One region of the Vagococcus sp. 211 genome, then DNA from elsewhere that is predicted to be linked to it. Evidence: riboswitches for the same ligand, from Rfam matches in the RefSeq annotation. Region 1 holds a riboswitch; each other region holds the start of a gene.
What was found. Region 1 has a riboswitch for thiamine pyrophosphate ahead of thiT (energy-coupled thiamine transporter ThiT). Riboswitches for the same ligand answer to the same signal wherever they lie in the genome.
Positions count from the first base shown of each region.

Region 1 (8,070 bases):
ATTTGAGATTGATCATAGTGATTGATGAGTGTAATCTGTTGGTCTTTATGCTCTCCTGATAATAAGAGAATAGAAAGACGTTGTGTGGTTAAAACATCTTGATTACCGTGTTGATCCATTGTATCTACCTGACTTATTGTCTCTGTGTCTGTCACTTTTCCAACACTTAAGGAGTAATTGGGGTATTGGAAAGATTGGTATAAGATGATAAGTAAGAAAGTGATGAGGCCAACACCTATAAATGAGTACACAGGTTTCATCGTTAAAAGGCTCCTCTCTAAGATTAAATCAAAGTTTAGCACAGATAAAAGGAAAGAATCAAATGAGGTAACGGTCATTTATTCTTCCGTATATTTAGGGATAAGTGTTACAATAAAAAGGAATAACTAAGAATATGGGAGGTTAAAAAATGTCGAAACATAAAAAAATAATCCGTGTCATACTATTAGGTGGCCTTATTGTAACCTTGAGTGGTTGTACGGATATGTTTAACTGGATGAAGGATTTTAAACAAGACTTTGCAGGATTAGAAATGGTTGTCCAAACGTATGATACTAATTCTCAGCTTATTGATAGTGTCAGTGGAAAATCTGTCAAAATTGAGCGAGACACCAAATTTGATAAGACAGGATCTGATGGTGAAGTTCGGAAGGATTCTAAAGTTATCGCATTGACAGTAGGCGGGAAATCAATGACTCATGTGGGTTCTTCTCTTATTGCCTACGAGCAAGGAATGGATAATATCTTTGAAGATTATGCTAAAAAGGTAGACATTGATAATCAAAATAAAGCGGTTCCTGTGATGAATAGTATGTACAATGAATTTCAAAATAAATTTACAGGAAAAGCGAAAACGATTTTAATTAGAAGTCAAGATGGTAACCCCTTGGCGACATTTAGTGGCGATAGCATTCGTATATCAGATACAGAAGTTCCCTCATCTACTAATTTTTTAGTAGATGGGAAACGATTATTTGTTTATCGGTGTGATTACACTGTTTATGACAATGATTTATTGAAATAAAGGTATTTAATAACAAATAAACGCGTTAATTTGACAGATATACCAATGAATGAGAGAATAATAGATAACTAAATACCGTTACCATCACAAAGGGGAGCTTCAGCTGAGATTGAATTCAGACATTCTAAACCCTAGAACCTGATTTTGTTAGTACATTCGTAGGAATTGTGATGGAGTAATCTCAAGGACATTACTCCCTTTTTGTGTGGTCGGCAAACATTAAAAGGGGGATTTTTTTATGTCACAACAGAAAAATAGAATTTGGTTAGAGGGAGCAATTGTCGCCGCTCTATCTATGGCACTTTCCTTTATACCGCTAAAGTTTGGTCCAGGTTTTTCGATTTCAATAGGTATGTTTCCTTTGATTGTTTATGCTTTTAGAAGGGGAACTAAGCCAGCTCTAATGTCAGGATTGATGTGGGGATTACTGCATTTTGTCATGGGGAAAGCCCATATTTTGACTGTATCACAAGCTTTAATTGAATATTTATTGGCCTACACCTTTATCGGAATGGCAGGTGTGTATTCTAACAAAATAAAAGAGGCAGTTAGGTCTAACAGTCGTTCTGTTTATCTCTATTTGGGCTTGGGGACAGTGGTAGGAATCATTAGCCGATATGTTTGGCATGTTGTTGCAGGTGTTATATTTTGGGGTAAATATGCAATGTGGGGCTTAAGTCCGCTGATGTATTCTCTCGTTATTAATGGAACAAGTGCTATACTAACAGGATTAGCTACATACGCACTGCTTATTTTAACCATGAAAAAAAATAAAAAGTTATTGTTACCATCATAAATAAAATAAAAAGAACCGATAGGGGGACTATCGGTTCTTTTTGTGTCGTTTGTTACTATCTTTTGTTTGTTATATTCAGCGATAAGGTTTCCTGTTTCTGTGACGTTGGACCATTTGGACCACCATTAAAAGGATAAGAATAGGAAAGAATAATTTAATGATGATGGCTAGAATACCACTTACCAATTGAAGAATTAGCCACAGACCAAAAATGAGAGCAATTATTGCTACAACATAGGTCCAATCTCTAGATTGTCTCATGTCACACCTCCTGTATCACTTGATGTCTCAATTATACCAAGTGAGAAGAGAAGATACGTCAACCTCTAGACTGATTTTTATAGTAGACCTTTAGTAGGACAAAAGCCACAGTACTAGTTGCAATCCCTGCCACGATGGCTTCTGGGATACCATTAATAAAGATGACACTTAGAACGGCTTTATATAAGCCACTCCCGACAGTGATTCCTTTAGCACTAGCATAAGCATCTTGGAATAAAAAGAAAATGAGATTCATCACTAGGATAGTATTCACTAAAGACCCTGTGACTCCTGCTGTAAATAAAGCGATTCTTTTCGATTCCTCTTTTTTAGGGTTAACGAGTCCTTTGTATACATAGTAAGGAACGACTCCTGTTAATATACGAGGAATCAAAGCGATAACAATGGCCCATAAGCTCCCTTGCGTTGTCCCTAGAACAGGGATAAAAGGAGAGAAGGCGAAAGACAAGATAGAAGGTGTAATCGTATTAATCAACATACTACTTAAACCAAAAACGAGTCCTAATAGGGCACCGATTTGAGGCCCTAAAATAATAGAACCGATAATCACTGGCACGTGCACCAAGGTTGCTTTGATAAAGCCTAAATTAATGAATCCAAGTGGTGTAAAAGAAAAAAGAATAATAATCGCTATAAAGATAGCGGTTAGGGTTAACTGTTTGGTTTTCATGTTACTTCTCCTTTAATTCTTGAAAATAAGCCACGATTTTTTCGACAATGATAGAAACATCCTCAAGGGCACCTTTGCCGTAATCCCCGCAAGCTAAAAGACTTTCTTTTGGTTCAATGATGTCGTAACCGTAGCGTGTTAGAGTGGCTAAATTATCCACCATGGCAGGGTTTTGATACATGTACGTATTCATAGCTGGTGCAATCCATTTTGGAATATCATGGACAGCCAGTGCTGTTGTAGACAACATGTCGTCTGCAATGCCGTTAGCAATTTTTCCAATAATATTGGCAGAAGCAGGAGCGATTAAAAATAAATCGGCTCTTTTGACCATATCGATGTGATTAATTTCTAAAGGGTTATGTTCTAACATGACATCTGTGTGTACTCTGTTTTTAGATAATACTTGCAAGGTAAGTTCAGGTATAATTTGTGTGCTATTTTTTGTCATAATAATTTCTACATTAATGTTGTGTTTTTTTAGTTGGCTCGTCAGATCGGCTGCTTTATAGGCAGAGATACTGGCCGATACGCCAAGTAAAACCGTTGGCATAATAATGTCACTCCTTACTATTTGATGATAAGTTGCTTGATTCCTTGAGCAATGTCTTTTTTCGTTGTGAAGCGTTGTCTCACACCTGATGTATCTACAAGTAGACCAAGGTGTTCTTCCTTTGTAATGTTTTCTAAGTCATTAGCTAGGATAAAATCGGCTTGATTTTTGATGATACTCTCCCTTGCCACTTGGACCAATTCTTCTTCTTTCACACCCACTAGTAGTTTGAAACCAATAAGAGTGGTATTAGGTTGCCATTTTTTGATGTGTTGAATGACTTTAGGTGCTTTATCTAAGATTAAGACAAGTTGTTCTCCTTTGGAACTGATTTTTTTAGCTGTTTGATCCGTGAATGTGTCCGGGTTATGTAGGATTTGTTGAATAGCAGTTACTAATTCATCCTCTGATAAGTCTGGCTGTTTTTTTAGATTTTTTGCTAATGTGCGAGCTAGCTCGTAATCACTTAAGGCTTGGTTGGCCTGGTAATCACTCACCGCCATACTGTGGATAACATAATCAACGGGCGTGGTTGTTAGTAACTTCTCCATCTGTGTGTATAACTCTTTGACAGAGTGAATGGGGATTAGCTCCACGTTATCTCCTGTTGGTAGTACCGCTTGAGGACCGTGAACGTAGTAGATGTGCACGTCTTCTTTTTTGAACGCATCAGCTATTTCTTTTCCTAGACGCCCTGTGGCTTGATTTGTTAGTACACGAACCTGATCAATTTTTTCAGACGTACCGCCCGCTGTGATGAGTATATTCATGTCGTAAGCTCCTTAATTATTATCGAATGTCAGAAACAAGCAACGAGGTTGGTTGTTCCATATGGTTGAGAATACATGGTACAAGTACCTTTAATGGTGTGGGATATACCTTATTGGCTTGTTTTTTTAAGAGAGGACAGTGAGTGAGTCCTTTAATGCCTACCCCTTGTAAATAAGTTATCGGTTGTCGCTTTGTCACCACAAGCCCCGATCTTATAATGATAGTGGTAGTTGTTAAAGTCATCGCTTCCTGCTCTGCTTGTTTTTTTGCTTTAACATAGCCAGAAGGTCCGCCTTTTGCTGATAGAAAAAGATAATTTTTTTTGTGTTTTTGTGCTTCTTGAGCAATGAGGTGGTTACTATGGACAATCATTTTGTCATAAGTAAGGCCCTTTTTTGGTTGTTCAAAAAGAATCCCAATTAAATTAATGCAACAACGGCAGTTTTTTACATAGTCACGCCATTCTGATTCCCGAAAGATATCCATTGTTACCCATGTTAAGAGAGGGTGTGTCATCCATAGATCATGTCCTTTGGGTTTACCGTGTTTTGAGATGCTAATAACTGGAATGTTTCGCTGGATAGCTTCTTTACAAAGTGCTTGACCAATAAAACCGCTACCACCGAAAATAAGGATAGGTTGTTTCATAGATAACGCCTCCTTTAGGTTGTTTGGATATCTTGTGTATCATTTTAACATAGAACGGTTAAAAATTGGGAAGCAAGATGCTGATAGGAATCGAGGCTAATTGGAGAGGTTTCCTTTTATTTGTCTCAAAATATTGATAGAATGTAGCAAGTAGTTAATTAGAAAAGAGGACAAAATATGCGTGTATTATTTGTAGGAGATGTTGTAGGGTCAATGGGAAGAGATGCCATTACGACCTACTTACCAAAATTAAAGAAAAAGTATCGTCCACAAGTGACAGTAGTGAATGGAGAGAATGCTGCTGCAGGTCGTGGGATTACTGAAAAAATATACAAAAAATTGTTACAGGACGGGGCAGATGTAGTGACCCTAGGGAACCATGCGTGGGACAATCATCAAATCATGGACTTTATAGATGATGCTAAAAAACTGGTACGACCAGCTAATTTCCCAGTGGCAACGACACCGGGACAAGGCATGGTCTTTATTAAGGTGAATCAATTGGAAATCGCTGTGATTAACTTACAGGCGAGAGTCTTTATGACAGCTATAGATGATCCTTTTACGGTGATTGATGAATTAATCGAAGAAGCGCGTGAGAGAACGAATCATATCTTTATTGATTTTCATGGAGAAGTAACCAGTGAAAAACAAGCCATGGGATGGTATGTGGATGGGCGAGTATCCGCGATTGTGGGCACACATACTCATGTGCAAACCAATGATGCTCGTATATTACCAGGAGGAACGGCTTATCTATCAGATGTAGGAATGACGGGTCCTTATGATGGTATTTTAGGGATGCAAAGACCCGCTGTGATTGACAAATTTATAACAGCCTTACCTCACCGCTTTGAAGTGGTGGAAGAGGGACGAGAGTTGTTGTCGTATTGTGTCATTGATATAGACGACACCACAGGTAAAGCTAAAAAAATAGAAGCGCATATGATTAATCCAGATCGACCATTTCGTGATTAAAAAGAAGAGGTGAAAAGAATGGAACGTCCTGATGTGTATACAAAAGCAGTACAAACGTCTCTTAACCAGTTTCTAGAATTATTGAATCAACATCCCGTTATTAAGGATTATCAAGCCATAGAAGCTCAAATCGGGTCTCATGAAGGACTAACAAAAATGGTAGAGGACATTAAACAACTGCAAAAAGATGCGGTTCAATTCGCTCATTACGATAAGCCAATTGCTGAGCAAGAGGCAGTAAAAGCGGCCAATGACTTGCAAAAAGAATTTGATGAACATCCTTTAGTAGTTACGTTTCGTGAGCGACTGATAGAAGCCAATGAATTGGTACAATATATGACAGGTAAGCTAGAAAAAAGTGTTAATGAGGATTTAGATAATAGGTTAGATAGATAAGGAGTGATACTGTGCCTCAAAAAACCAAACACACCCCGATGATGGAGCAATATCTAGGCATTAAGGCACAATACCCTGACGCCTTTTTGTTTTATCGTTTAGGTGATTTTTATGAAATGTTTTATGATGATGCTGAAAAAGCAGCTCAATTATTAGAATTAACATTGACTAGTCGCAATCGGAATGCGGATGACCCAATTCCTATGTGTGGTATTCCCCATCATGCGGCAAGAGGTTACATCGATAATCTCGTTGAGCGAGGGTACAAAGTTGCTATTTGTGAACAAGTGGAAGACCCTAAGACAACCAAAGGCATGGTTAAGCGAGAAGTTGTCCAGTTAGTGACCCCAGGAACCGTCATGGAAGGAAAAGAAGTCGAAGCCAAGACCAATAACTACCTAACAGGATTAGTGATTGAGGATGGGCAATATGGTTTTGCTTACGCTGATTTAAGCACAGGGGAATTGAAAACCAGTGTGTTATTCGATGAAGAAAGTGTTATGAATGAGTGTAGTAGCTTACAAACCAAAGAAATTGTTCTTGGAACACCTATTTCTGACACCTTAGCAGAGCAATTTGAGCAACAGGCTATTTTGATATCAGAGCAGTCTGACATACTCAATCATTCAGAGCTCAATTTCTTAGTAGAAGAGTTAGCAGAACCTTTATTAGTAAAAGGAACACTAACCTTGCTCTCTTATTTATCTGAGACTCAAAAAAGAAGCTTAGGTCACATGCAACAAGCAGAAGTATATGAACCCAAACATTTTTTGAAAATGGATTATTATTCTAAATACAATTTAGAATTGATTCAATCCATCCGTAGCAAAGACAAAAAAGGGACGCTTCTATGGTTATTGGATGAAACCCAAACTGCTATGGGGGGTAGGCTATTAAAACAATGGTTAGACCGTCCTTTAATTCAAATGAAACAAATTGAAGCCAGACAAAACATGATTGAAAGTTTACTAGGCGCTTATTTTGAACGGATGGACATCAAAGAGAATTTGAAAAGAGTGTACGATTTAGAGCGATTAGCCGCTAAAGTAGCATTTGGTAATGTGAATGGTCGCGACTTGCTACAACTAAAAGTATCCTTAGAACAAATACCTGGGATGAGACAGATTTTAATCGGGATAGATGAGGGACAGTGGCAAGATTTATTAGAAAACTTACTACCTATGGAAGAGTTAGTGGCCTTAATAGAATCTGCCATTAATGAAGAAGCCCCATTGAGTATTACAGAAGGTAACGTCATATCAGATGGTTACAACGACCAGTTGGACACGTACAGAGATGCTATGAAAAATGGGAAAAAATGGATTGCGGAACTAGAAAGTAAAGAACGAGAAGCCACAGGAATTAAAACACTTAAAATCAAATTTAACCGAGTATTTGGTTATTTCATCGAAGTGACAAAAAGTAATATAGGCTCTCTTCCAGAAGGTCGCTACGAAAGAAAACAAACGTTAGCAAACGCTGAACGCTATATTACGCCTGAGTTAAAAGAAATTGAAACCTTGATTTTAGAAGCAGAAGAAAAATCACAAGAACTAGAGTATCATTTGTTCTTAAAAATTAGAGAAGAAGTAAAGGCGTCAATTGAGCGATTACAACAATTGGCTAAAGCGATTGCTAGTCTGGATGTCCTGCAAAGTTTAGCGTTTGTGAGTGAAACGTATCATTACGTCCGCCCAACCTTAACACCCAACCGCCACACGTTACTTGTGGAAAATGGTCGGCACCCAGTGGTGGAAAAAGTATTAGGTCATCAAGAATACGTGCCAAATACAGTATCCTTAGAAGAAGAAACCATGATTATGCTTATCACAGGACCCAATATGTCGGGTAAGAGCACGTATATGCGTCAGTTAGCCTTAACGGTTATCATGGCTCAAATTGGTTGTTTTGTTCCGGCAGAGAAGGCCGTCTTGCCTATTTTTGACCAGATA
Region 1 covers NZ_CM150475.1:161,832-169,901, forward strand. Annotated here, with positions in the region: gene ACVWM0_RS00880 (YibE/F family protein) at 1-260, opposite strand, end outside; gene ACVWM0_RS00885 (DUF5052 family protein) at 410-1,024, shown strand; TPP riboswitch at 1,105-1,206, shown strand; gene thiT (energy-coupled thiamine transporter ThiT) at 1,263-1,820, shown strand; gene ACVWM0_RS00895 (hypothetical protein) at 1,896-2,081, opposite strand; gene ACVWM0_RS00900 (ECF transporter S component) at 2,140-2,772, opposite strand; gene ACVWM0_RS00905 (phosphopantothenoylcysteine decarboxylase) at 2,774-3,325, opposite strand; gene coaB (phosphopantothenate--cysteine ligase) at 3,343-4,095, opposite strand; gene ACVWM0_RS00915 (NAD-dependent epimerase/dehydratase family protein) at 4,115-4,744, opposite strand; gene ACVWM0_RS00920 (TIGR00282 family metallophosphoesterase) at 4,922-5,722, shown strand; gene ACVWM0_RS00925 (YlbF family regulator) at 5,741-6,118, shown strand; gene mutS (DNA mismatch repair protein MutS) at 6,130-8,070, shown strand, end outside.

Region 2 (8,070 bases), 830 kb from region 1:
CACCTTTCAGCTGACAAATCCGTGCAATCACTTCATTACAGTTCATGTTAGTCTGCGTACCACTACCTGTTTGATAAACCTTTAGCGGAAATGCCTCATTCCATTCTCCCCTTAATATCTCATCACAAGCCGAAACAATGGCCTCCTTTTTCTCTGTGGAGAGGATTCCAAACGTTTCGTTGACAATCGCTGCCCCCCGTTTAATTTCAACTAAGCCATAAATAACACTTAAAGGCATGATATCTTGACCTATCTTAAAATTTTGACGACTTCTCTCTGTTTGAGCGCCCCACATTGCTTCTTTAGGTACTTTTACATCGCCTAAAGAATCTGTTTCTATTCTATCAGTCACTGTCCGTACACACTCCTTTTATTCTCTCTTAGCAACACCCGTTCTAATCCCCGCCTCAGCAACCGCAGTCGCCACACAGTCAACCACACGTCTATCAAAAGCATTAGGTATCACATAATCAGGACGCAGCTCACTTGCTTCAACCAGAGAAGCAATCCCATAAGCCGCTGCCACTTTCATCTCTTCGTTAATTTCTGTTGCCCTAACGTCCAGAGCCCCTCTAAAAATACCAGGAAATGCTAAAACATTATTTATCTGGTTTGGAAAATCAGAACGCCCTGTGCCCATAACAGCAACCCCTGCCTCTATGGCTTCCTCATACATTATTTCAGGGACAGGATTAGCTAAAGCAAAAACAATAGGATCTGGGGTCATGGTTTTGATCATGTCTGTGGTCAACGCCCCAGCTACGGACACACCTACAAACACATCAGCTCCAATAAGTGCCTCACTTAAACCACCTGTTATTTGTTCAGGATTCGTTGTCTCGATAAGGGCCTGTTTGTAAGCTGTCACAGAATTCAAGCGTTCCTTGGATAAAATCCCTTGACTATCACACGCAATAACATTAGTCACACCTAAGGCTTGTAAAAGTTTAATAATGGCTGTCCCAGCTGCTCCTGGACCATTTAATACAACTTTAATTTCAGACATCCTTTTATCGACTAATTTTAAACTATTAATTAAAGCCGCTGCCACAACGATGGCTGTCCCATGTTGGTCATCGTGAAACACAGGAATACCTAGACGTTTTTTTAATGCTGTTTCAATCTCAAAACAACGAGGCGCCGAAATATCTTCTAAATTAATCCCACCAAAACTAGGCCCTAAAGCTGTGATAATATCAATTAATTTATCTGGGTTTGTTTCATCTAAGACTAAAGGAATCGAATCAATGTTTGCAAATTCTTTGAACAAAATAGCCTTACCTTCCATTACTGGCATCGCAGCTAAAGGACCAATATCTCCTAATCCTAACACGGCTGTCCCATCAGAAATCACAGCCACTAAATTCCCCCGAGACGTATACTTATAACTGTCTTCTGGATTTTCTGCAATTTTTTTACATGGTTCTGCCACGCCTGGAGTATAAGCCAAAGCTAATTCGTCATTCGTTGTCACACGTAACTTACTTGTTATCTCTATTTTCCCTTTATGTTCTTCGTGTACTTTTAATGCCTCTTCTACTTTATTCACCTGTCAGACCTCTTTCTAAACTTGGATTTTTTTCAGTAAGTCAATGTTTGCTTCCACATCAATCCCTTGAGCCATAGCCACTTCTCTGATCGTTTTACCAGTTCGTAAACTCTCATCTGCTAAATCAGCAGCACGTGTGTAGCCAATAGTCTCAGACAAAACGGTAGCAAGATAGGTACTGCGTTCCAGATTATCAAAGCAGCGAGCCTCGTTGGCTTCAATTCCTACCACACAGTGATCTGTAAACGTGCTAATACCATTAGTCAAGACTTGAAAGGATTCTATTAATTTGTAAAACACTACGGGTTCAAAAGCATTTAATTCCAATTGTCCCGCTTCAGCAGCTGTACCAATAATGGTATTGTTGCCCATAACAATAAAGGCACACTGACTGACTACCTCAGGGATCACTGGATTAATTTTTCCAGGCATAATGGAAGACCCATTTTGTCTGGCTGGGATGGATATTTCCCCAATCCCTGAATTAGGTCCAGAAGACAGTAGTCTAATGTCATTCGCAATTTTAGATAAACTAATTCCAATAGCCTTCAATGTATCTGATAACACAACATATTGTTCGATATGTTGGGTCCCATCTACTAAATCATCCGCAGTCGTCAGGTGTTCCTTAGTAATCGCATTAAGATAAGGAATCACCGTTTCTGCTAACTCAGGATGCGCTGTAATACCTGTTCCGATAGCTGTCCCACCTAAGTTAACCGCTTCCATTTCTTGTTTCACATGTTCGAGACGTTTCATCCCACGCTTAGTTACAGAATGATACGCGTGGAATTCTTCTCCCAAGCTGATGGGTACCGCATCGCTCAATTGAGTACGTCCCAGTTTCATTACATGTTTAAAGTCTTGTGCTTTTTGTTCCAGCACATCACTCAATCGTTGCAGTTCATTCATTAATAAGGGTATTTTTTTCAACATGGTTAATTTACCCGCTGTTGGGTAAACATCATTCGTCGATTGCCCTTTATTCACGTCATCGTTAGGATGAATGACGGAGAAATCGCCCTTTTGTCCACCTAATAATTCAATGGCACGGTTTGTAATAATCTCATTAATATTCATATTACTACTTGTGCCAGCACCTCCTTGAACGGGATCCACAATCATTTGATCATGAAAACGTCCGGCAATCACATCATCACACGCTTGGATAATCACTTTCGCTTTTGTTTCTGGTAATAACCCCAGCGTGTGGTTTGCCAACGCCACAGATTTTTTTACTTGAGCCAAACTGACAATAAAATCTGTGTCCATTCTTTGATGCGTAATAGGAAAATTAATTTGGGCTCTCATTGAATGAACCCCATAATAACTTTCCATCGGCACCTGCAATTCTCCAATACTATCTCTTTCTATCCTAAACATGACGGTTATCTCCTTTAAATTTATTCTGTCATAAATTGACGAAATTCATCGTGGGATAATTGCGCATTGAGACCAACTAACATATGGATTCGAGCTTTTGGTCCTGTCAGACCACTTACAAACATGACTCCCATTTTTTTCAATGGAATACCGCCACCCTCGTAATCGTATATGTCTTGGGCAATGCCGTTTGAACAGCGTGAGACTAAGGCAATAGGAATCTGTTTGTCTATTATTTTTTGGATGAAAGGCAAGACGCCTGGTGGTAAATTACCAGCACCTAAAGCTTCAATAACCAATCCATCAATATCTGCCTCTAACAGACTTTCAAAAATAAACCCATCCATTCCTGCATAAGCTTTGACTAAAGGAATTCTTCCTTCAACCGTTGAGATGTCATAGGTATAAGCTTCCACAACCTCTTTAACAAACATAATCTGATTTTTCGAAATGATACCAATCGGTCCAAAGGTTGGTGTTCTAAAGGTATCTACGCTGGTTGTGTGGGTTTTAGTCACAAACCGAGCCGCATGAATCTCATCGTTCATCACTACCAGTACCCCTTGGTTCTTTGATTTATCATCTGCGGCTGTAACAATGGCCTTCATGTAATTGTATAAGCCATCTGAGCCTATTTCATTACTTGATCTCATGGCACCCGTTAAGACAACCGCTATTTTTTTATCAAAACTAATGTCTAAGAAATAAGCTGTTTCTTCTAATGTATCTGTCCCATGTGTGATAACCACACCATCGAAAGCCTCTTCTTGCGCTTTGACGATTCTCTCCTTTAATTTCAGCATCTCTGTCACCGTGATATGTGGGGAAGGTAGATTAAAAATTTCTTCTACCTGCACTTTTATATCTTTAGGAAGTAAACTCATGGTCTCAGCTAAGGGATGACTCTGAGATAACCCCACAGAACCTCCCTCTTCTTGCACCATTGATATCGTTCCTCCGGTATGTAATACTAAAACTTTTTTCATACTGCACCTCACTCAAACGTTTCCACATTTTTATTTTAATTCTTTGACAGACTCTTGTCGTGTTCATATCTAACCTTATCAGGGGTTATTTTTTTTCATTTTATCATGATACAAAAGAAAGTAATAATAAGACGGTCTTTTTCTTACTTTCTTAATTTTTCTTCCAATGATTCGACTCTATTCATAATCAAAAGATAACAAGCATTCATTTCTAAGGTAATTTGTTCCTCAATGGTCCCATCATCTACGACGATCTCTTTCATATTAAAATCAGGAACCACTGATTGCAATAAATATTCCTGAACATCTGTATCCATCTCTGTAAATCCGCCCGCTTTTAACCACTGATGATAAATGCCACCATGTTGACTATCTAACAAAAACTCCTTAACTAAATAGCGCCCCTTTGGCAAGTCAACAAACTGAAACACTTCTTCTTTTTGGCTGGTTTTCCATAAATTTTCGTAGGCTGTATCTGTTGGGTTTAAAAAATAATAGTTATAATACAACAAATAGTAAGAATTAAATTTTTTGGTCACAAGATACCGTTCCGATTGATAAATAATGTCTTCTCCAATTCGGTCCAACAGAGTTAAGACAAAATATAAAGGGCGTTTCAATGGGCCATGAAGGAATACAGATAAATTGGAATCTTTGCTCTTTTTAGTAACCGTCGCTTCACTTTCAAGGTTCAACCAAAAACCAACACCGTCCACTCTATGTGATAATTCCACCATTGCCTTAAGAACAATCCCAGACCTAAAAAAAGTACCACTAAGAATATGATTGTCACTAGCTAATATGTTCCACTCTGTCACAAATAGCTTAGGTGGATTATCATTGTATGCTCCTTTTGATAATGCCAATAACGCATCCAATTCTTCTAAAAAAAGAACATGGCTCCCTTGTGACCTGTCACTTTTAAGGGCATAATCACGGTAACTAATCGAGAGAATATCTGGTACCCGTTGCGCGATTATTAAAGGAGCGATGACTTCTTTAAACACAGAAAGCTCACGGTGGTTAATATTAAGAGACACATGACCCGTGGTGAAATTCTCATGTAAAAAATCATAGGTCATATCGTATAATTTTCGAAGGACACTGCTAGATACATCATGTTCTGCTACATTAATTTCTATGTACCACCCAAGCCTAAAGCTTGCCTCAAAATGAACGTATCCCTGAATAATCTGACGAATATAACAGAGCTGCTCTTGCCATGCTTCAAGGGTTGTTTGCTCCGTTACCGTTAAGACAATCATCGGCTGCAGTCTCATCTCATTGATAAAGGAGAATAATCGGTAATTGTTAACGTGTTTATCTGTGATGACATAATGCTGATGGTCAACTTCTTCACACAAGCCAAAAAAACGAATGTAATCAAAAGGAATTTTTTCTTGTAGAATACGTATTTGTTGACGGACATCTTCTGATAACCCATTTTCAGCTAGCCCAATGTTTATCACTCTTTGTGGCTTATTGAAAGAACCTGACTGCTCCTGTTCCACCGAAATCGTATGTTTCTTCGAAGTGACTGCTCCCGTTTGTTTGATATTTTGAGACAACATATACTGAGCGATGAATTGAACCGCTTCTTCTTGAGGGATAATATGATAACTTTCCTCTTCTACCAATGGTTCTTGTTTCCCTCTTATTTTAGCACTTTCTTTTTTCCGGTAATCATTAGGAGTGACATGGTATTTTTTCTTAAACACTTCTGTCAGACGCTTAGCACTAGGAAAGCCATTATTTAGTGCGATTGTGATTACTGGTAAACTTGTTTGTCTTAAATCCGCTGTCGCATGTTGTAACCTAACTTGGTCCACAAAACGTGAAAACGTAATACCTGTTTCTTCCTTAAAAAGACGAGACAGATAGGCCTCTGAAACATAATCATTTTTAGCGAAATCAGTTAAGGATAAGCGATTGGCGTAATGTTTTTCAATATGAGCTATCATGGATTGAATCTTAGGATGACCGCTATCTATATCTAGGTTGTAAGCTTTAGTATGATTCACTACCAAAGCTGTTTTATTCATGTATTGTAAAAAACTTAGTAAATAACTCGTGCTAATAAAGGGCTGTACCGCTTCTTTTACCTCGAAAGCATCTAAGATAAAACGAAAAAATTTTTCTTTGAAAATCACTCGTTCTTCTTCTGCCATATAAACAAGTTTTACATCGTTAAAAAAGGGACGCCAATCATCAGCAATGATTTTTTCTATCTCAGAAAAATAAAAACGGACGTGAAGCAAATGATTGTGCTGATTATTATTCTTAATCATTAACGAATCAGAATGATTCATTAAATAAAAATTATCCTCATTAAGATAATCTAGTGTGCCTTCTTTATCTAATTCAAACGAGCCATGGAGAGAATAAATTAGTGAAAAAGAATGACGATTGTTGTTAATTCTCTTGTTATTCTTTATGGTTATCAGCTCTATATCGTACAGATGTTTCTTTGTCATAACTGCTTCCTCCTCACTAAATGTTAAAATAAATTGACCCCCATTTTTTTTAATGTTACACTTCACCTATAAATGAATAGATCAGGGGAGGCTACGTGTTAGCCTGAGAGTAAGTAATAACTTTGACCCTTAGAACCTGTCGGTTAATACCGTCGTAGGGAGACTTTGTGTATACCACAACCATTCGACGAGGGCTCCCCTGGTCTTTTTTTATTGTTAAGGAGTTGACTCTATGTGAAAAAACGTTGGATCTATCCAACCAGTAGTTTAATTATTTTTGTTGGCATATGGGAATTACTTGGCAGACTATTAAAAGTCCCTGCTTACATCTTACCTGTCCCAACACAGATTTTTCAATCATTAATCACCGAATTTAATGTCTTATTAACCCACAGTCTTGTGACACTCACTGAAGCATTGATTGGCTTGATACTTGCGGCCATACTTGCTCTTGTTATCGGGATTGCGATGGATGCGTTTCAACCTGTTAAGTGGACCATCTACCCCCACTTAGTTATTTCTCAAACGATTCCTATTTTAGTGTTAGGACCTATTTTTTCTATTTGGTTTGGTTTCGGTATGACCCCAAAAATTTTAATGGTCGTCCTGATGTGCTTCTTTCCTATTTCAGTTGCTTTTACTGATGGCCTAAAAAATGTGAATCAAAAGAAGATTACCTTACTAAAAACATACGGGGCATCAACAAAACAAATCTATCAACGGGTTAAAATACCTGAAGCCTTCCCTGCCTTTCTATCTGGCTTAAAAATATCTGCTACTTACTGTATTGGTGGTGCTATTGTTGGAGAATGGCTCAGCGCATCAGCGGGGCTTGGGTACTATATGATTCGTGCCAAAAACGGGTATCTACTAGACAACGTGTTTGCGTCAATTATTATGATTATGACATTAAGCTTGCTTCTAAATGCAAGCGTTTCACTTATTCATTATATACTAATTAAGAAAAGGATGATTCCAAATGAAAAAAATTAAATGGTTGGTTATCAGTAGTATGGCTTTATTAACATTGGGGGCTTGTGCCACAAACAATGAAAAGAAAGAAACCACAGACAAAGATTTGAAAGAAGTCACCCTTATTCTTGATTATTTACCTAATACGAACCACACAGGTATCTATGTAGCGAAAGAAAAAGGCTACTATAAAGAAAAAGGCATTGATTTAACGATTATTGAACCAGGACAAGATAGTACCAGCCTGGCTCTTTTAGGAGCTAATAAAGGAGAATTTGCTTTAAGTTACCAAGAAGACTTGACCTACTCTGCAGCGTCTAAAGACCCAATTCCTGTTAAAGCCATTGCCACGGTGTTAGAACACAACACATCAGGCTTCGCGAGTTTAAAAGAAGCTAACATTACGACTCCTAAAGATTTCGAAGGAAAGACGTATGCTGGCTGGCAATCTGCAAGTGAGGAAGCCACATTGAAAGCTGTTATGCTCAATGATAAAGCCGATGTTTCAAAGTTAAAAATGGTTGGTAACCCTGCTGTGGGTGCTTCTGATTTAGGTAAAAACATTGACATTAAATGGTTTTATGAAGGATGGGATTACACTAAAGCTTTGATGGATGGTTATGAATTGAATTTTATGCCATTAACATCCCTTGATAGTCGATTAGATTACTATACACCGATTATCTTAACAACAGATCAATTAATC
Region 2 covers NZ_CM150475.1:993,464-1,001,533, reverse strand. Annotated here, with positions in the region: gene fumC (class II fumarate hydratase) at 1-352, opposite strand, end outside; gene ACVWM0_RS04985 (NAD(P)-dependent malic enzyme) at 371-1,549, opposite strand; gene ACVWM0_RS04980 (aspartate ammonia-lyase) at 1,565-2,932, opposite strand; gene ACVWM0_RS04975 (asparaginase) at 2,953-3,918, opposite strand; gene ACVWM0_RS04970 (helix-turn-helix domain-containing protein) at 4,062-6,392, opposite strand; TPP riboswitch at 6,466-6,570, shown strand; gene ACVWM0_RS04965 (ABC transporter permease) at 6,627-7,385, shown strand; gene ACVWM0_RS04960 (ABC transporter substrate-binding protein) at 7,372-8,070, shown strand, end outside.
Region 2: it holds a riboswitch for thiamine pyrophosphate, as region 1 does, so the genes downstream of both, ACVWM0_RS04965 (ABC transporter permease) here and thiT (energy-coupled thiamine transporter ThiT) in region 1, are expected to answer to the same signal.

Region 3 (8,070 bases), 660 kb from region 1:
AGTCTCTCTCTCCTTCTTCACTTTTGTCCATAAAAGGTGACTATAGTATAACATCAAAATAACCAAATTTCTCAATCGAGTCAGGAGACTGATTAAAAAATTTGGTTATCCTTTATTCTTTTGTCGTATTGCTCCATTCATAGACAAACAATAACATCGTCTTAGTGAACGAGACTAATTGTTTAATTGATACTTGCTCATTAACAGCATGGGCATGAAAAAAATCACCTGGTCCATAGATGGCTGCGGGAATACCAGCGTGTCCAAACCACCCACCATCCGTCACAGAGGGAGACACATCTACACTGGCTTTTTGATTGTGAATAGTTTCATGTTGCGTTTCTAACAACCGGATGCCTGGATGTTCTTTATCAATTTCTAAAGAAGGAAAAATCTCACCACGATCTTCAATCATTGATTGTCCACCCCATTCAAAAGTAGGTGGGTGGCTTCTTAACCAAGGATCAGCCTGAGCCACTCTTAATAAATGTTCCTCTATTTCTTTAGCTACTTCTTCATGCGTTTCATTGGGATAAAAATGAACCGTGATCCATAATCGGCATTCATCTGCAATAAAAGCAGCATGCCTGCCTCCTTCAATAACAGCAGGATTAATCGTGTTTGTTCCCGCAGGATAGCCAGGATAACTTTTTGTCACAGCCCACAAGTCTTCCAACTCTCTTAAGCCTCGCATAAGGACAGTCATTTTATCAATGGCACTGGCTTCATTCAATCCACCTCCAGCATGAATCATGTTACGACGTGTTGCATCATGAAACGTTCGCGGGTTCTTCACCCTTATCCACCCAGTAATAACCCCACCCTGCCCTTGAATATGCAGATCACTCGTGTCTACGACTAATGCAAAATCTGCGGCATACCCTCGCTCACAACACTGCAATGTTCCTGCCTCTCCAACCTCTTCTCCAATGACAGATTGAAAGGTAATATCACCTTTCAACTCCAGCCCAGCGTCGTTCAATAATTTCAAGGCAAGCAAAGCACCTGCTAGACCGCCTTTCATGTCTGCTGTCCCTCTTCCAATGACCACATCCTCTTTAACAATCGGAATAAAAGGGTTGGTTTCCCACTGCTCGTCCTCCCTGATTTCAGCAACATCCATGTGACCATTAATAATCAAACTTCGGTAGTCATCTGATTGTGTCCCTTTTTTAACGCCTACGACATTAGGATCTCCAGGATAGATATCCCATTTATCCACAGCATACCCCAACTCTTCTAAATAATGACCCACAAATTCTTGGGCATCGCCTGTATTCCTAGCAGGTGGAGCAGGGGTTTCAAATCGTACTAATGTACTCAATAGATCTAATAACTCTGATTGTCTTCCTTCAACTTCGTCTAGTAATCGTTCAATTCCTTTTTCCATTTTCCACAACCCTCTCTCTTTTACATAAATAAAAAACCACTTCTAGCTTGAGAAGTGGTTGGAATGTGTGCGGAAAGATAGAAATAAAAAACAGCACGTCTTCACCTCTTCCTTACGCTAGTATTAACTAGATCAAGTTAAAGGGTTAAGACCTGTGTCTCTCTCAGTTTTTTTACAAAACACCCCTAGTGGTGACTATTTAGTTATACGTATTATGTCATAAGCACTATAAACATTCAAGAAAATAATACAAGGTATTACGCATCAACGATGTCATAGAGTTCATACATCTCTTCAATCGTTTGAGGGATACCAGAATTTTTCAAGTAATTTTTTCGACGATTGTATAATTTGTCAATTAATTCCTTTTTATCTTTACTTTTACCATAATGTAGCGTTCTATGGCATGTCGGGCACAAAATAACTAAATTACCTGGAACATCTAAACTGTATTCAAAAGATTCCTGATGATACATCGGTATTAAGTGATGCGTTTCCACGTAATTTTTATTTGTTTTAACCGCAACAAAAGACTTATGTTTTCGATCAATTTCACAGTTAAAAGCAGACATTTCCAACGCAATTTCAGCTATCTCTGGATCTCTGACAAAATGGGTTTTCCCAGCTATTTCTGTTTCTTCAATAATAATGCTTGGTTGCGGTGTGAAACTTAACACTCTTTCCCTACCATCTGTTAGGAATTTTTCCATAACAATATTCAAGCTACGTTGATCTAAGGCATCCTCTGCCTCCAGATAACCAGGTAATGTATTAACATTTTCCTGTTTATATTTCGAATCATCAAATAACGCCATTTCTAAAAACATTCTATACGCCAAGGGGCTAAACTTAGAGAAGACTGGATGGTCTTCTTTTATCCGACCCATATATAATTGTTTAGATAAGATAGAATCAAATGCAGTTGGGTCTTGACCAAACCATTCTAAATAATCATCCAGGTGTTCTTCTGAAAAAATGTATTGATAATCTTTTGGGTAATACACAGCCAATAATTTACTTCTAAATAAAGGATGTAAAGCTGACTGTTCAATCCCTTCATAATTTTCATTTTTACCATCCTCTAATAGTGTTAGGATGTCCTGACGTAATAATTCAAAGTTACCACCTTCGTATCGCTCAGTTGAACGCATGTCATCTTCTGCTTTACTAAAAAAGATACCATACTTTCTCGTGGGACTGCCAAGCATGATTCCCAAGTCCTTTAAATCGATTTCAAATCGATAACAAAAATTCGCTTTTTTACCTTGTCCTATAGCGTATTCTTCAAGCGTCATTTCTTTTATTTTTTCTACAGAAAAATCAGTCACAAAGGACTGTCTTTTTCTTTCTAGTGATTCAAAATATTTTTTTGTATATCGTTTATTGAACGATTCTACTAAACCTGTTAAGTCATCTAATGTTGACATAATGCCATCTCCTCTTTATCGCTTCATCTATTCACTCTTATTGCACTGTCTTCACGTTCCAAAAGACAGTCATTCTCTTTTTAGAGGGAAGAAAAATTCCTGACTATCCTGTTAAGTCTACTACAACTATCTCATACTTATCACAATATACCAAATACTATCCGTTTCCTTCTCTCAGATTCCATGACAAACATTAAATAAAACACGAACATTATCATTAAAATATGATGTCATTTCAATAAAAACAAGATGTTTTTTTATTTTTCTGCTATAATCACTTATATTAACAACAAGAAAGAAGGTAATGTTCGTGTTTAACAAAGTTGTTCAAGGAACCGCTTTTTCTAGTATTACTCCCACTGATGTGGCTATTTTAACGAATTCTTTGTTCTGTTTGAACAAAGAAGGTGCCATCGAAAAGGTGCTTTCTCCTGGAGATGCTCAATACACTAGCATCCTAGAGCAAGCAACCTATTCTGGTACCTTATACGTCGTACCAGATAATCATTACCTTTTACCAGGCTTTATTGATTTACATATCCATGCCCCTCAGTGGCCTCAGGCTGGTCTTGCTCTGGATAAACCCTTATACCAGTGGCTAAACGACTACACTTTCCCACTAGAGGCGAAATACGATGACTTAACCTTCGCCACACGGGTTTACGAGGACTTAGTAGAGACTTTGCTTTCTTTAGGAACTACCACTGGCCTTTATTTCGCCACCACCCATAAAGAGAGTAGCTATCAATTAGCACACATTTGTGCTCAAAAAGGCCAACGTGGACTTGTAGGTAAAGTTGTGATGGATGATACTGATGCCAATCCTGACTTTTACCGTGACACCTCTACCCATGCCGCTCTACAAGACACTGAAGACTTTATTAAACGAGTACAGGCATTAAATATGGAGACCAAACAAGGGGTGTATCCCGTTGTGACGCCTCGCTTCATTCCCAGTTGTACAGATGATGCTTTGTACGGATTAGGTCAATTAGCAACTAAATACGATGTCCACGTACAGTCTCATTGTAGTGAAAGCACGTGGGAACATGACTATGTGCTAGATAGATTTGGTAAAACAGACACAGAAATGTTACAAGAATTCGGATTATTGGGAGACAAATCTGTCATGGCTCATTGCGGTCATTTAACAGATGCTGACGCAAAAATCTTTGCGGAAACAGGAACAGCCGTCGCCCATTGTCCTATTTCTAATGTTTATTTTGGGAACCAAATCACACGAGTGAAACAACTCATCAACGAGTTTAAAGTAGATGTCGGACTAGGCTCTGATATATCTGGCGGCTTTTCACCTAGTTTGTATGACAACATCAAGCAAACAGTGATGGTCTCTCGTATCCTATCAGATCAAAAAGAAGCCCCACACTCTCTTACCTTAAATGAAGCATTTTATCTGGCGACAGCAGGTGGGGGAGAAGCATTAGATCTTCCTATTGGACGTTTAGCTGAAGGCTATGCTTTTGATGCTCAAGTAATAAGCACAGGACACTCTTTTATCCAAGAAGAAACACCCTTAGAAGCTATTTTTCAAAAATTACTGTATTTAGTACAACCTGAACATATTAAAGAAGTCTGGGTTCAAGGAAACCTAGTTCATAGTAAAAAAGGAGACAATTAGTCATGACTCAGTCACAAGAATCACATTTAACCATTGGGGTGGATGAGCCTATCTCTACCCCACAATCGCTTTTCCTAGGAATTCAACACGTCCTTGCCATGGATGTCTATGTCGTTCCTTTCATTATTGCTTCAGCATTAAGTTTAAGCCCAGCAAGTAGCTCTAGTTTGATTCAAGCAACCTTTTTAGCCGCTGGTATCGGGACGCTCATTCAAACCTTCTTGTTTATGAAAATCCCCATCGCCCAAGGGCCTTCCTTCATACCAATTGGCGCAATCGTCGGGGTTTATTTTGCCAATCAAACAGGAGATATGGGTTGGGGAACGGTACTTGGTGCTAGTCTGGTGGGAGCGGTGCTTGTGACACTTTTAGGGCTCACAGGTATGTTCCACAAACTCGTTGATTCCTTCATTCCACCAATTGTTGGGGGAACGATTATCTATGTTGTAGGTCTGTCTTTAATTCCCGTTGCTTTAACGGATAATATTTTTAACGCCCCTGGGGACATTAATCAAAACTTACTGATTGCGATTATCACGTCAGCGACGTTAATTACCTTAACTATGTTGGGAACCAAACTAGGCGATAAAGGACGTATTTTCCGTGTGTCTTCCGTTATTATTGCGTTAATTGTCGGGTCTGTGGTCTCTCAATTATTAGGTGTGCTAGACTTAAGCGCTGTGAGTGATGCGCCTTTATTTTCATTGCCACAACTCGCTTTGTTCCATACACCCCTTCACTTTGATTTGTCTGCTATCTTAACGATGATTATTATTTACGTTGTCTTACTCGCAGAAACCACGGGAACTTGGTTTGCTATTAGTAAAGTCACAGATTCTGAATTAACACCTGAAACGATTAATCGTGGGGTGATTGGTGAAGGGATTAGCTGTATGCTATCAGCTTTACTTGGTTCTACCCCTGTTACAGGTTATTCAACAAATGCAGGCATCATCTCGATTACTGGCGTGGCTAGTAAAAAAGTCTTCGGTGCTGCAGGTATTTGGTTCATTGTTTTTGGTTTTTCCGGCAAATTAGCGATGCTGATTTCTTCCATTCCTTCAGCTGTCATCGGCGGAGTCTTTGTGGTTGTTTGTGGGATCATTGCAACCAGTGGAATGCAAGTAATTAAAGAGGTGCCCATTCATGAGAAACAAATGTACATTATCTCTATCCCTATGATTGTTGCTTTAGGATTAATTTTGATTCCAAAGGATTTCATTCAAACCTTACCCGATTTTGTACAATACTTATTTAGTTCGCCAATTGCGACAGCTTCCATCGTTGCCATTGTTCTAAATAAAGTCTTGCCTGATTAAAAAAAGTCGTAACCAATCAATGATTGGTTACGACTCTTTTTTTAATAAACCGAAAGATAAACAGAAACAAGTTGTAAAATCGTCGCTTCCCTATCCTTTATTTCCCAACCATGTTTGATATCTTTATGTTTCACTAAAGTAACATCTACGTTTTTACTTTCTTTTGAAGGCTCAATATTAGTCATTAATTGAGGTAATACCGTATCTAACATTTGGGTCATAATCTCTGGGTCTTGCATCACTTCAATAGCTTCTGTTGCTTGTTCTTCTTCTAATTCAGCTAAATCCTCCAAGGTATCAATAGCAAAACCTTTGTCTTTTAGGATGGATACAAGAGCTTCTGTACTTGCCTCTGTTGCTTTTGTCGTTACCCCTTCTAGGTCCAATCCCTTAATAGCAATAGTTGTAACTGTCTCTTCCCCTACTTCTTTCGTCTCCGTCACTTCAAAACTCGTTTTGTCTTTAATCGCTGTCATCATGTCTTTAGCAACGCTTGTCAAAACGTCGTCACTAATGCCTATCCCACCAAGACTAAATTCTAATCCTGCTTTGATGTCTTCTTCCATATTGTCTATAGCCACACCAAAGTGTTCCTTGTATGTTTCTGTTTCTTTCCCATAAAATTCTGCATCCATAAAGACTGTGGCAGCCTCTTTCCCACTTAGACCTTTCCCTCCACACCCAACCATCAGGGTAACAAGAGCAAGACATGTGATAACAACACTTAATGTTTTCTTCATAACCATCCTCCATTTATTTTTATACTTCATTGTACACTAAATCATCCCAATAAAAAGAAAAAGACAAAACAAGGGGAATTGTTTTGTCTTTCTTCTTAATTATCTATAACGTAATATCATCACTACCTGATACCTTCATAAAAATCAATAGTGACACGACTGTGATAGCCGTTAAAATCGTTGATAATGCTGCTGCGACACCGTAATTTCCACGAATAACTTCTGTATAGATAGCCACCGGCATGGTTCTGGTCTTAACATTATATAACAAGATGGACGTAGATAATTCTGAAATCATCGTAATCCAAGATAAAATAGCTCCTGAAATAATCCCTGACATCATCATTGGTACTGTAATCTTGAAAAAGGTGTTCAACCGACCACTTCCTAAACTTTCTGCCGCTTCCTCAATGCTTGGGGACACTTGTTGCAAACTCGCAACAGAGGAGCGTATGGTGTAAGGTAATCGTCTAACAGAAAGAGAAATGACCATAATCCAAGCCGTTCCTGTAATCGCTAGAAAACCCGTACCGCCAATTCCTGTATTAAATGACGTAATAAACCCAATCCCTAATACCGTCCCTGGCACGATATATGGAATCATACTTAAACTATCAATTAATGAAGTAAACACATTTTTCTTTCGAACCGTTAAGTAAGAAATAAAAATAGCAAAGATTAATACAATCACTAAGGCCATTAAAGGAATGCGAATGGTGTTAATAATCGCTGATCCCATTCGGTCAAAAGCCTGTCTGTAACTGTTCAGTGAATACCCTGGAACAAAGACCATTCCTGATGTCTTCAAGAATGAAGTATAAATCAAATACACTTGAGGTGAAATTGCCAAACCAACAATGCCGTAAACAATAGCGTAGATTCCCGCTGTTTTACCTTTTGTCATTTCTTTTGATTCAATCGGATGCAGTGAATTCATACTAAAACTAAAATGATTCGATAAGGCCTTTTGAATTAAGAAAATAGTCAACGCAATCATAATAGCAATGATGGCTAGAGACGAGGCAAAAGCTGCGTTGCCACCTACCTCACTAATAAATTGAGTATAAATCAATACAGGGAAAGTTCTATATCCTTCACCAATTAGCATAGGTGTACCAAAATCAGAAAAAGCTCTCATAAAAACAAGGAGCGCTGCTGCTAAAAGCGTTGGTGTTAGTAACGGTAAAATCACTTTAAAGAAACGATTAAACCCGCGACTTCCCATACTTTCTGCTGCTTCTAATACTGAATTATCAATGCTTTTAAATGCCCCATTTACGTATAAAAAAACTAATGGGAACAATTGTAAACTGAACACTAACACAATGCCTGAGAAGCCATAAATATCTAGTTGTGGAAAATGCAGCACATTGGTTAAAAATTTGGTGACGACACCATTACGTCCAAGTAACAGTATCCATGAATATGCCCCCACAAAAGGAGCAGACATTGACGCAATAATAATCAATATTTGCAAGACTTTCTTCCCTTTAAATTGGTACATGGTAAATAGGTAAGCTAACAATGTACCTAGAACTAAAGCAAAAAAAGTAGC
Region 3 covers NZ_CM150475.1:1,759,051-1,767,120, forward strand. Annotated here, with positions in the region: gene ACVWM0_RS08465 (DUF4767 domain-containing protein) at 1-21, opposite strand, end outside; gene ACVWM0_RS08470 (acetylornithine deacetylase) at 113-1,390, opposite strand; TPP riboswitch at 1,483-1,587, opposite strand; gene ACVWM0_RS08475 (HNH endonuclease) at 1,648-2,817, opposite strand; gene guaD (guanine deaminase) at 3,128-4,456, shown strand; gene ACVWM0_RS08485 (uracil-xanthine permease family protein) at 4,459-5,775, shown strand; gene ACVWM0_RS08490 (DUF5105 domain-containing protein) at 5,817-6,515, opposite strand; gene ACVWM0_RS08495 (ABC transporter permease) at 6,619-8,070, opposite strand, start outside.
Region 3: it holds a riboswitch for thiamine pyrophosphate, as region 1 does, so the genes downstream of both, ACVWM0_RS08470 (acetylornithine deacetylase) here and thiT (energy-coupled thiamine transporter ThiT) in region 1, are expected to answer to the same signal.

Region 4 (8,070 bases), 670 kb from region 1:
GTAATGCGTCAAAAGCCTATGAATCGGCAATGAATGCTGGAGAAATAGCACTCATTGAAAAAGATTATAATCGAGCAAGAGAGCATTTTGAGAGAGCTTCAGAGTATAAAACGAAACGTAATTTAGGAAAAGACTATCAACAACAAATGGAAGCATTTATGCTGGCGAAAACGGAAGAAGACTCTGGCAATTACGTGGAGGCATTGGCGTTGTATGAAGAGGTTATGGGGTATGAATTTGGTTCTAACTATCTATCTAAATCAGCTTTGACTCACAAAAAAGCGGTGCTTGCACTCAAACATGAAGAAGATGAGAAGAAGGCATCAGAGTTTCCTGATGTAGAAGAAACATTAGGGAAGGCGAGTGAAGGAAAATGGGATGGGAATAAGAAGCAAGCATTACATAGTTTTATGAATGATTGGGGTGAAAGCATGGGCCAATCCTACCAGGAATACACAGAGACTCAATCTGTGATGTTGGGTGGAACTAGGTTACCAAAAGAATTGCTTGATGGTTCTTTAGAAATGGTAACAGAGGGTGATGTGATAACGTTAGAATGGTCTGAAAATGGCGTAGGCGACTATCAATTGGTGTCTGTTTACGGAGATGTTATTAGTTCAGAACAACATGTTTATTTGTTTGTCCTTCATCAAGGTAAGCCGCTTGTATGGCTAGTAGATGGGGCAGAAGACGGAGAGTTATCTTTTCAAGAAACTCAAAACGGACAATTAAAAGAAGGGTTTGCTCAAATTGTCATTGCTGATAGCTGAAGATAAAAGTTAATTTTAGCTAGAAATAAGAGGTATGGCATAACACTCAATAGGTAGCTATGGTTTGCTCTATAAGGTTTTAAAAGTGCCTATTTATTTTAGGTAAATGTCATGGTAATAGCTAAATCGATAAGAGTATTGAACGATGAATAATAAATTTAAATCGCACCTTTATTATAACATTTTATAATAACGCTTACATAGATTGTTGGTTGATTCTCTTTACTTCCTTTGTTTTTTTAATAATCCGTTATTTAATTGAAATTATTTTTACCCTAGTTAAAAAAAAGAAAGCATGCTATACTTTGGTCACAACTTAATATTAGTAACATTTGGGGTGCGTAAAAGCTGAGATAATACCCATTGAATCTGCTCCAGTTAGTACTGGCGAAGAGAAATGTATTCAATGATTATTAAAGAATAAGAGTTTATCTTGTTCATTTGATTCTGTAAACTTAACGCCCAACCATATTATTTATGGAAGGGTTTTTTTTATGGAGAAATTGGACGAGTCTAGATAAATTTTGTTGAGCTGAGCCTTCTTTTGTTTCTAATTTAGGAATAAAAAGGAGGCTTTTTTGTATGAACAATAGTAACAAGTGGTCAGTTCAGGATGTTGTTTTATTAGCATTTATCGCATTTTTATTCGGTGGTGTCTTTATGGGAGCAGGATTTTTATATGCCATATTGAGCGCTGCATTAACACCCTTAGGACTGGCTCCTTTTGCGAATGAAATTTTATTCGGTATGTGGACGATGGCGGCACCAATGGCCGGGATCCTTATTCCGAAAAAAGGTAGCTCTCTTTTAGGGGAATTGTTAGCAGCATTGGCTGAAATGTTATACGGTTCGTATTTTGGACCTGGCGTATTAATATCAGGTTTCTTTCAAGGATTAGGTACAGAGCTTGGTTTTATGGTGACAAAATACAAACGTTTTGATATCGTTCCTCTTGTTTATGGTGCGATTGGTACAACTGTCTTGAGTTTTGGTTATGAGTTTTTCAAATTCGGTTACGGAACCTTTGGATTTGGGATGATTCTGTCACTATTTGTAGTGAGACTCTTGTCTGTGATGTTCTTTGGCGTTGCGATGGTTTCTCTTATCATGAAAGGATATAACCGAGTACAACGACTTGCGGTGGCAAGCTAATGTCACTATTAGTGTTAGATAATGTTTCCTTTAAACGAGGAGAACGGTCCATTTTTACACACATTGATTACGGTTTTGAAGAAGGTAGCTTGAGTTTACTTAGAGGCGATAGTGGCAGCGGTAAATCAACCTTATTACGCATTATGGCAGGCTTTGCTCCTTTAGAGTATGAGGGAGATGTTTTGATTAAGGGTAAAGCCCAAGGGACTCGTAGTATTGCAGAGAAGGCAGGGTTAATTGGGATGGTGTTTCAGAATCCTAATCAGCAATTCACCATGCGGACGTTGCGTAGAGAGATTACTTTTGCTTTAGAAAATATTGGGTTAGGTTATGAAGCGGTACAAGAGCGGTTAATAAGAGCCGTGGATGTCCTTCAATCGAATCATTTATTAGACAGAGATTTAGTGACCTTATCAGGTGGGGAAAAACAACGTGCGTCTTTAACGGTTTTACTAGCAATGGATGCGCCTGTCTTTTTACTAGACGAACCCTTTGCAAGTATCGATCCCAGGTCTCGACATGAATTGATTGACTTGTTAGGTGATTTACGGAATATGGGGAAAACAATTATTGTGTGTGACCATGATCTCACTCATTATGATGGGATAGTGGACCAAGTAGTGACTCTTACTCCTACTGCACTAGTGCCTGAAGAGATGAGTCTATTACGTCAAGAGTCGACACCCGTTTTATGGAAAACGCAAGCTTCAAAGCAATCATTTATTGACTTTAGTCAAGTGGGGTATAAACGAGGGAAAAGGGTATTGTTAGATCCAATAGATTGGTCTTTTAATAAAGGAATCACGACCCTCACAGGTGATAATGGAACAGGTAAGTCGACTTTGCTAAAAACCGTGGTTCAGCAACAAAAGTATCAAGGCAAAATGTTTCTTAATGGTCAGCGTATGAAAAAAGGAAAAAAATTGTACCGAGATTTAACTTTAGCAGTGCAAGATGCCTCAAAACAATTTGTGACATTAACTCCTAAAGAAGAGTTGAACTATAATTGTCTTTTAACAGAGGAACAACAAAAAAAACAACACGATGTATTAGGCAAGCTTGGTTTATTGGATAAGCTAGAAGGTAGCTTGTTTCATCTGAGTGAAGGTCAGAAAAAAATGATGCAATTAACGACGATGATGAGTCTAGACTGTCAAGTATTGCTGTTAGATGAGCCTTTTACAGGACTAGATGAAAGAGCGAGTGCTTTATTTATGGACTGGATAGAGGAGAAGTCAAAGGAACAAGACTTTATTATTGTCTCTCACCGGTTAGCCCCTTTATCCGGCCGAAGTGATCATCATGTTGAATTAAAAAACAAGCAACTTGTGTTAGAGGGATACAATCAGGTAAAGGAGGCTCTTGCGAATGAACGTTGTGCGAACCAATACGCTTAGTTTAACCGTGTTACTCATGGTGCTTACCTTAGAAATCTCTTTTACCAAATCACTTAGGTTGAATCTTTTTATCGTCGTACTTAGTGTGTTGTACCTAATCTTTCATAAACGCTGGATCGGCTTAGCAGGTTTGTTTTTATTGCCTTTAATCCCTGCGTTATCTACGTACTGGTCGGTAATGGTGCATGGTTCAGGGAGTGATGATGCGTGGCTGTTATTTAGCCGGACTTTTGCCTTTGCGGCCCTGGGTATGATGTTTGCGTTTGGTATTGATTTAGAAGAGTTACTTCTTGTGTTAGAGCAGCGCGGGGTTCCAACGAGTTTTGTTTATGGCATCTTAGTCGTACTTCATGCGCTACCGGATATTAAACGGGAAGTCGTGGACTTGAAGGATGCCAGTCTTTTACGGGGGAAAAGGTTGACTGCTTTTTCACCTTTATTGTATTTAAAAACGATTTTTGTCGCTTTTAATTGGCGAGATCAATACACAGAGGCCATGTTTTCAAGAGGATTCGATGATGGCGCCGTAAGACAGCCATCAAAAATATTCACAACACCTCTCAGTTACATTGGGGCTTCTCTAGTTATTTTTATTATAGGTAATAGCTTATTATTCATATCATATTAGGAGGAATGGACATGTTTACAGAAAAAGCAAGGCAACAAACAGTACCACATTGGGAAGGAAGTTTTACGCACCCGTTCATTACAGGTTTGACCGATGGGACGTTGGGGGCAGATGAATTTAGATATTATTTAATTCAAGATAGATATTACTTAGAACATTTTAGCAAACTGCACGTTTTAATTGCAGAACAAACAGAAGATGCTGAAGTGAAAGAGATGTTACTTTTAGGAGCGCAACATTTAGCTGAAGGTGAAATTTCTATTAGAGAAGGATTTTTCAAAGAATTGGCTATTACGGATGAAGAAATAGCGAACACTGAAATTGCTCCGACAGCCTATAATTATGTCTCGCATATGTACCGACAATTACTTGATGGTACAGTAAACAGCGCCGTAGCAGGATTACTACCTTGTGCTTGGCTGTATCAAGAAATTGGGACAGGATTGATTGAATCTGGTTCACCAAAGCCTTTATATCAAGCGTGGATTGAAACGTATTCAGGGGAAGAGTCAGCTAAAGAAGTACAACACCAATGTGATGTGTTGAACCGTTTGTATGATGCTTCCAGTGAAGAAGAAAGAGAACAAATGGTTCAGGCATTTGTGATTAGTGCTCGCATGGAATACTTGTTCTGGGACATGGCTTATACATTACAAACATGGCCAGAAGGTGATACGCATGTCAAACCAAACAACTAAACTAAGAAAGTTAATTATGCTAGCTTTAATGATTGCTCTAGACGTGGTTTTGTCTCCTTTATTTAGGATAGAGGGGATGGCACCGATGTCTAGTGTAATGAATGTGATTGGCGTTGTTTTAATGGGGCCTCTATATGGTACTTTGATGGCATTGATTTGTGGTGTGCTTAGAATGGTATTGCTAGGTATTCCTCCTCTTGCTTTGACGGGGGCTGTATTTGGAGCCTTTTTAGCAGGTGTTGGGTACAAATTCGGTAAGAGTGTCCCGTGGGCTATGGCTGGGGAAATTCTTGGAACAGGGTTAGTCGGATCGTTATTATCTTATCCGATTATGGTTTGGTTCACAGGTAGTGCCCAGGGCATGTACTGGTTTATTTATACGCCTCGCTTTTTTGGCGGAGCCATTTCTGGTTCAGTCATTGGTTATCTCGCGCTATTGAAGTTACAAAATATTACCATATTTAAACAAGTTCAGGCTTGGTTCCTAGGAGGAAATCATTATGCAAGAGTTGAGAATACATCCCTTTCTAACGGAAGTTCCAAATAACTATTTTAAAGCGTCCCCTTTGATTCAGTGTATCACCAATGAAATAACCTGTGAAAGCATGGCTAATGCCTTATTGTATGTGAACAGTAAACCGATAATGGCAGATGACCCACGTGAATTTGACGAATTATTTCGTCAAACTGGAGGCTTGGTGTTGAATTTAGGACATTTATCAATTGAAAGAGAAACCCAGTTATTGACTGCCAGTCAATATGCCGTCGTAACGAATAAACCTGTTGTGGTGGACGCTGTGGGTGTATCTGCAACAACCTTAAGAAAAGAACTCGCTTTAAAGTTATTGGATAATCACCCGACTGTGATGAAAGGCAATGCGTCAGAGATGCGTAGTCTATGCGGGTTAGTGAGTCGAGGTCGTGGCGTAGATGGGCATGTGTCTGATCAGACAAAAGAAGCGTTATCTGAATTAGGAGAACAATTAAAATTATTGTCATATGATTACCCTGAGACTTCCTTCTTAGCCACTGGAAAAATAGATGTGGTCGCAAGTCGAGGTTCTGTTTGGTACTTAGATAATGGGGTGCCTTATTTAGACCAGATTACAGGGACAGGAGATATCGTGGGAGCTTTGATTGCTTCTTTACTGAGTCAAACTAATACGGATAGTGATGCGGTGATTGGAGCGGTGAGTTACTTCAATATTTGTGGGGAAAGAGCTCTGGCTAACTGCTCGACACCTGTTGGTATGGAAGCATTTAGATACCATCTATTCAATGAGCTATCGTATGTGTACGATACTATTCCTTGGTGGGATGATGTGAGAGGAGAGGTTCGATGATGAAGGATGCATTAAGTATTTATTTAGTAACAAACAGTGATGGAATAACACATGATGAGTTTTTACGTCGCGTGACACAAGCGTGTGAGAGTGGTGTTACTTTAGTACAGCTGAGAGAAAAAGAATTAAACACACGAGACTTTTATACTCTGGCTCAAGAAGTGAAAAAGGTGACGGATGAGTATCAGGTACCTCTGATTATTAATGACCGAGTGGATATTTGTTTAGCCGTTGATGCAGCAGGTGTTCACATTGGAGATGATGAGTTGCCAGTGGACGTGACTCGTCAGTTACTAGGACCTGATAAATGGTTAGGAGTGTCTGCTAAAACGGTGGCACGCGGCTTGGAAGCAAAAGAACAAGGGGCTGATTATCTAGGTGTGGGAGCGATTTATCCGACAACTACCAAAGTGACCACTCAAATCACGTCTCTTGATGCACTGTCACAAATTATTGAAACCACCCAACTGCCAACAGTGGGGATTGGTGGTATCACAGAGGATAACATGATGACCTTAAAAGGCACTGGTATTGAAGGGATTTCCGTGGTTAGTGAGATTATGAAAGCAGATGATATTCCAAGTAAAGTAAGAGCACTGAAAAGAAACATGCTCGAACTAAAGGGAGGAAACAGAGATGACAATTAATAGTACTCCTCAAGTTGTGACCATTGCTGGGATTGATTCTGGTGGCGGGGCAGGCATACAAGCGGATTTAAAGACTTTTCAGGCACGTAAAGCATTTGGTATGAACATCGTTGTGGCACTGACGGCTCAAAATACCTTAGGGGTTCAAAATAGTTTTCCTGTTCCCTGTGAGTTTATTGATGATCAATTTGCTTCACTCGCAGCGGATTTTAAGATTAAAGCGGCGAAAACAGGCATGCTAGCCGATAATGAGCATGTTTTATGTGTGGTGGATAATCTTAAGAAAGTGGACTTTGGTCCCGTAGTAGTTGATCCTGTCATGATTGCTAAGGGTGGGCATGCGTTGCTTCAAGAAGATGCCATCGAAAGCATTCAAACTAAGTTATTACCACTAGCCTACATTGTGACACCTAATTTACCAGAGGCAGAAGTCTTAGTAGGATACCCTGTTGAAACAACAGAGGATATGCAAAAAGCAGCATATGATTTACAAAAATTAGGGGTTAACCATGTGATTATTAAAGGTGGACATTTAGAAAGTCAGATGGCAAAAGATTTTGTCTTACTGGAATCTGGAGAGTCTTATTGGTTGAACTCTCCTAGAATAGACACGATTAAGACTCATGGAACAGGGGATACCTTTTCATCCTGTATTGCAGCGGAACTAGCAAAAGGAACCTCAGTGAAAGAAGCTATCTTGATTGGTAAGCAGTTCATTCAAGGAGCGATTGAAGATGAATTGTTTGTCGGAAATGGGCATGGTCCAACGAATCATTGGGCAGAACTGTCAAACACGATCACAATAGAAAAGGAATATTAATATTTTAAAAGTAATAGGTAGGATAGATGAAAATCTAGTCTATCTATTTTTTATTTAAAAGATTGTTAAATAGAACAAATGATAAGGTATGGTATTTAAAATTGACAAATATAATACTAATAAATTATTATTAACTAGCTGTGTAAAGATTCTGACAATTAACAGCGAAAGTGTAAGAAAAGGGAGATAATAATGAAAAAGAAAAGTGTTGGTTTGGTTAGTTTTATTATGTTGCTTAGTTATTTGTTAATGCCTGTGACGGCTTTAGCTAATGATAAGGCGTTTTGTTCCGACAATGACGTGAGTAAAAGTGAAAAAACAATAGAGAAAACAGATGTAAGAGAAGAAAAGAAAATCACTTTAAAAGCCAAACAAGGTGAGTTGGTGAAAGAAAAAGTTGATTACGAGTTATTAATAGATGCGTCGGGATCGATGCGTGATACAGATAGTATGGATAAGACAAAAGAAGCGATAACCAATTTTTTAGGGACGTTAGATAGTACGAGGGAACGTGTAGGAGTATCTGCTTTTAGAGGGCCGGGTTACCAAGACGGGAAAGTACTTTATGATGTGTCGGTTAAGACTATTGCTGATTATACAAATGATTATTCGTTA
Region 4 covers NZ_CM150475.1:1,750,923-1,758,992, reverse strand. Annotated here, with positions in the region: gene ACVWM0_RS08465 (DUF4767 domain-containing protein) at 1-770, shown strand, start outside; TPP riboswitch at 1,094-1,183, shown strand; gene ACVWM0_RS08460 (ECF transporter S component) at 1,353-1,922, shown strand; gene ACVWM0_RS08455 (ABC transporter ATP-binding protein) at 1,922-3,319, shown strand; gene ACVWM0_RS08450 (CbiQ family ECF transporter T component) at 3,291-3,947, shown strand; gene tenA (thiaminase II) at 3,959-4,645, shown strand; gene thiW (energy coupling factor transporter S component ThiW) at 4,626-5,192, shown strand; gene thiM (hydroxyethylthiazole kinase) at 5,146-5,988, shown strand; gene thiE (thiamine phosphate synthase) at 5,988-6,635, shown strand; gene thiD (bifunctional hydroxymethylpyrimidine kinase/phosphomethylpyrimidine kinase) at 6,625-7,455, shown strand; gene ACVWM0_RS08420 (MucBP domain-containing protein) at 7,648-8,070, shown strand, end outside.
Region 4: it holds a riboswitch for thiamine pyrophosphate, as region 1 does, so the genes downstream of both, ACVWM0_RS08460 (ECF transporter S component) here and thiT (energy-coupled thiamine transporter ThiT) in region 1, are expected to answer to the same signal.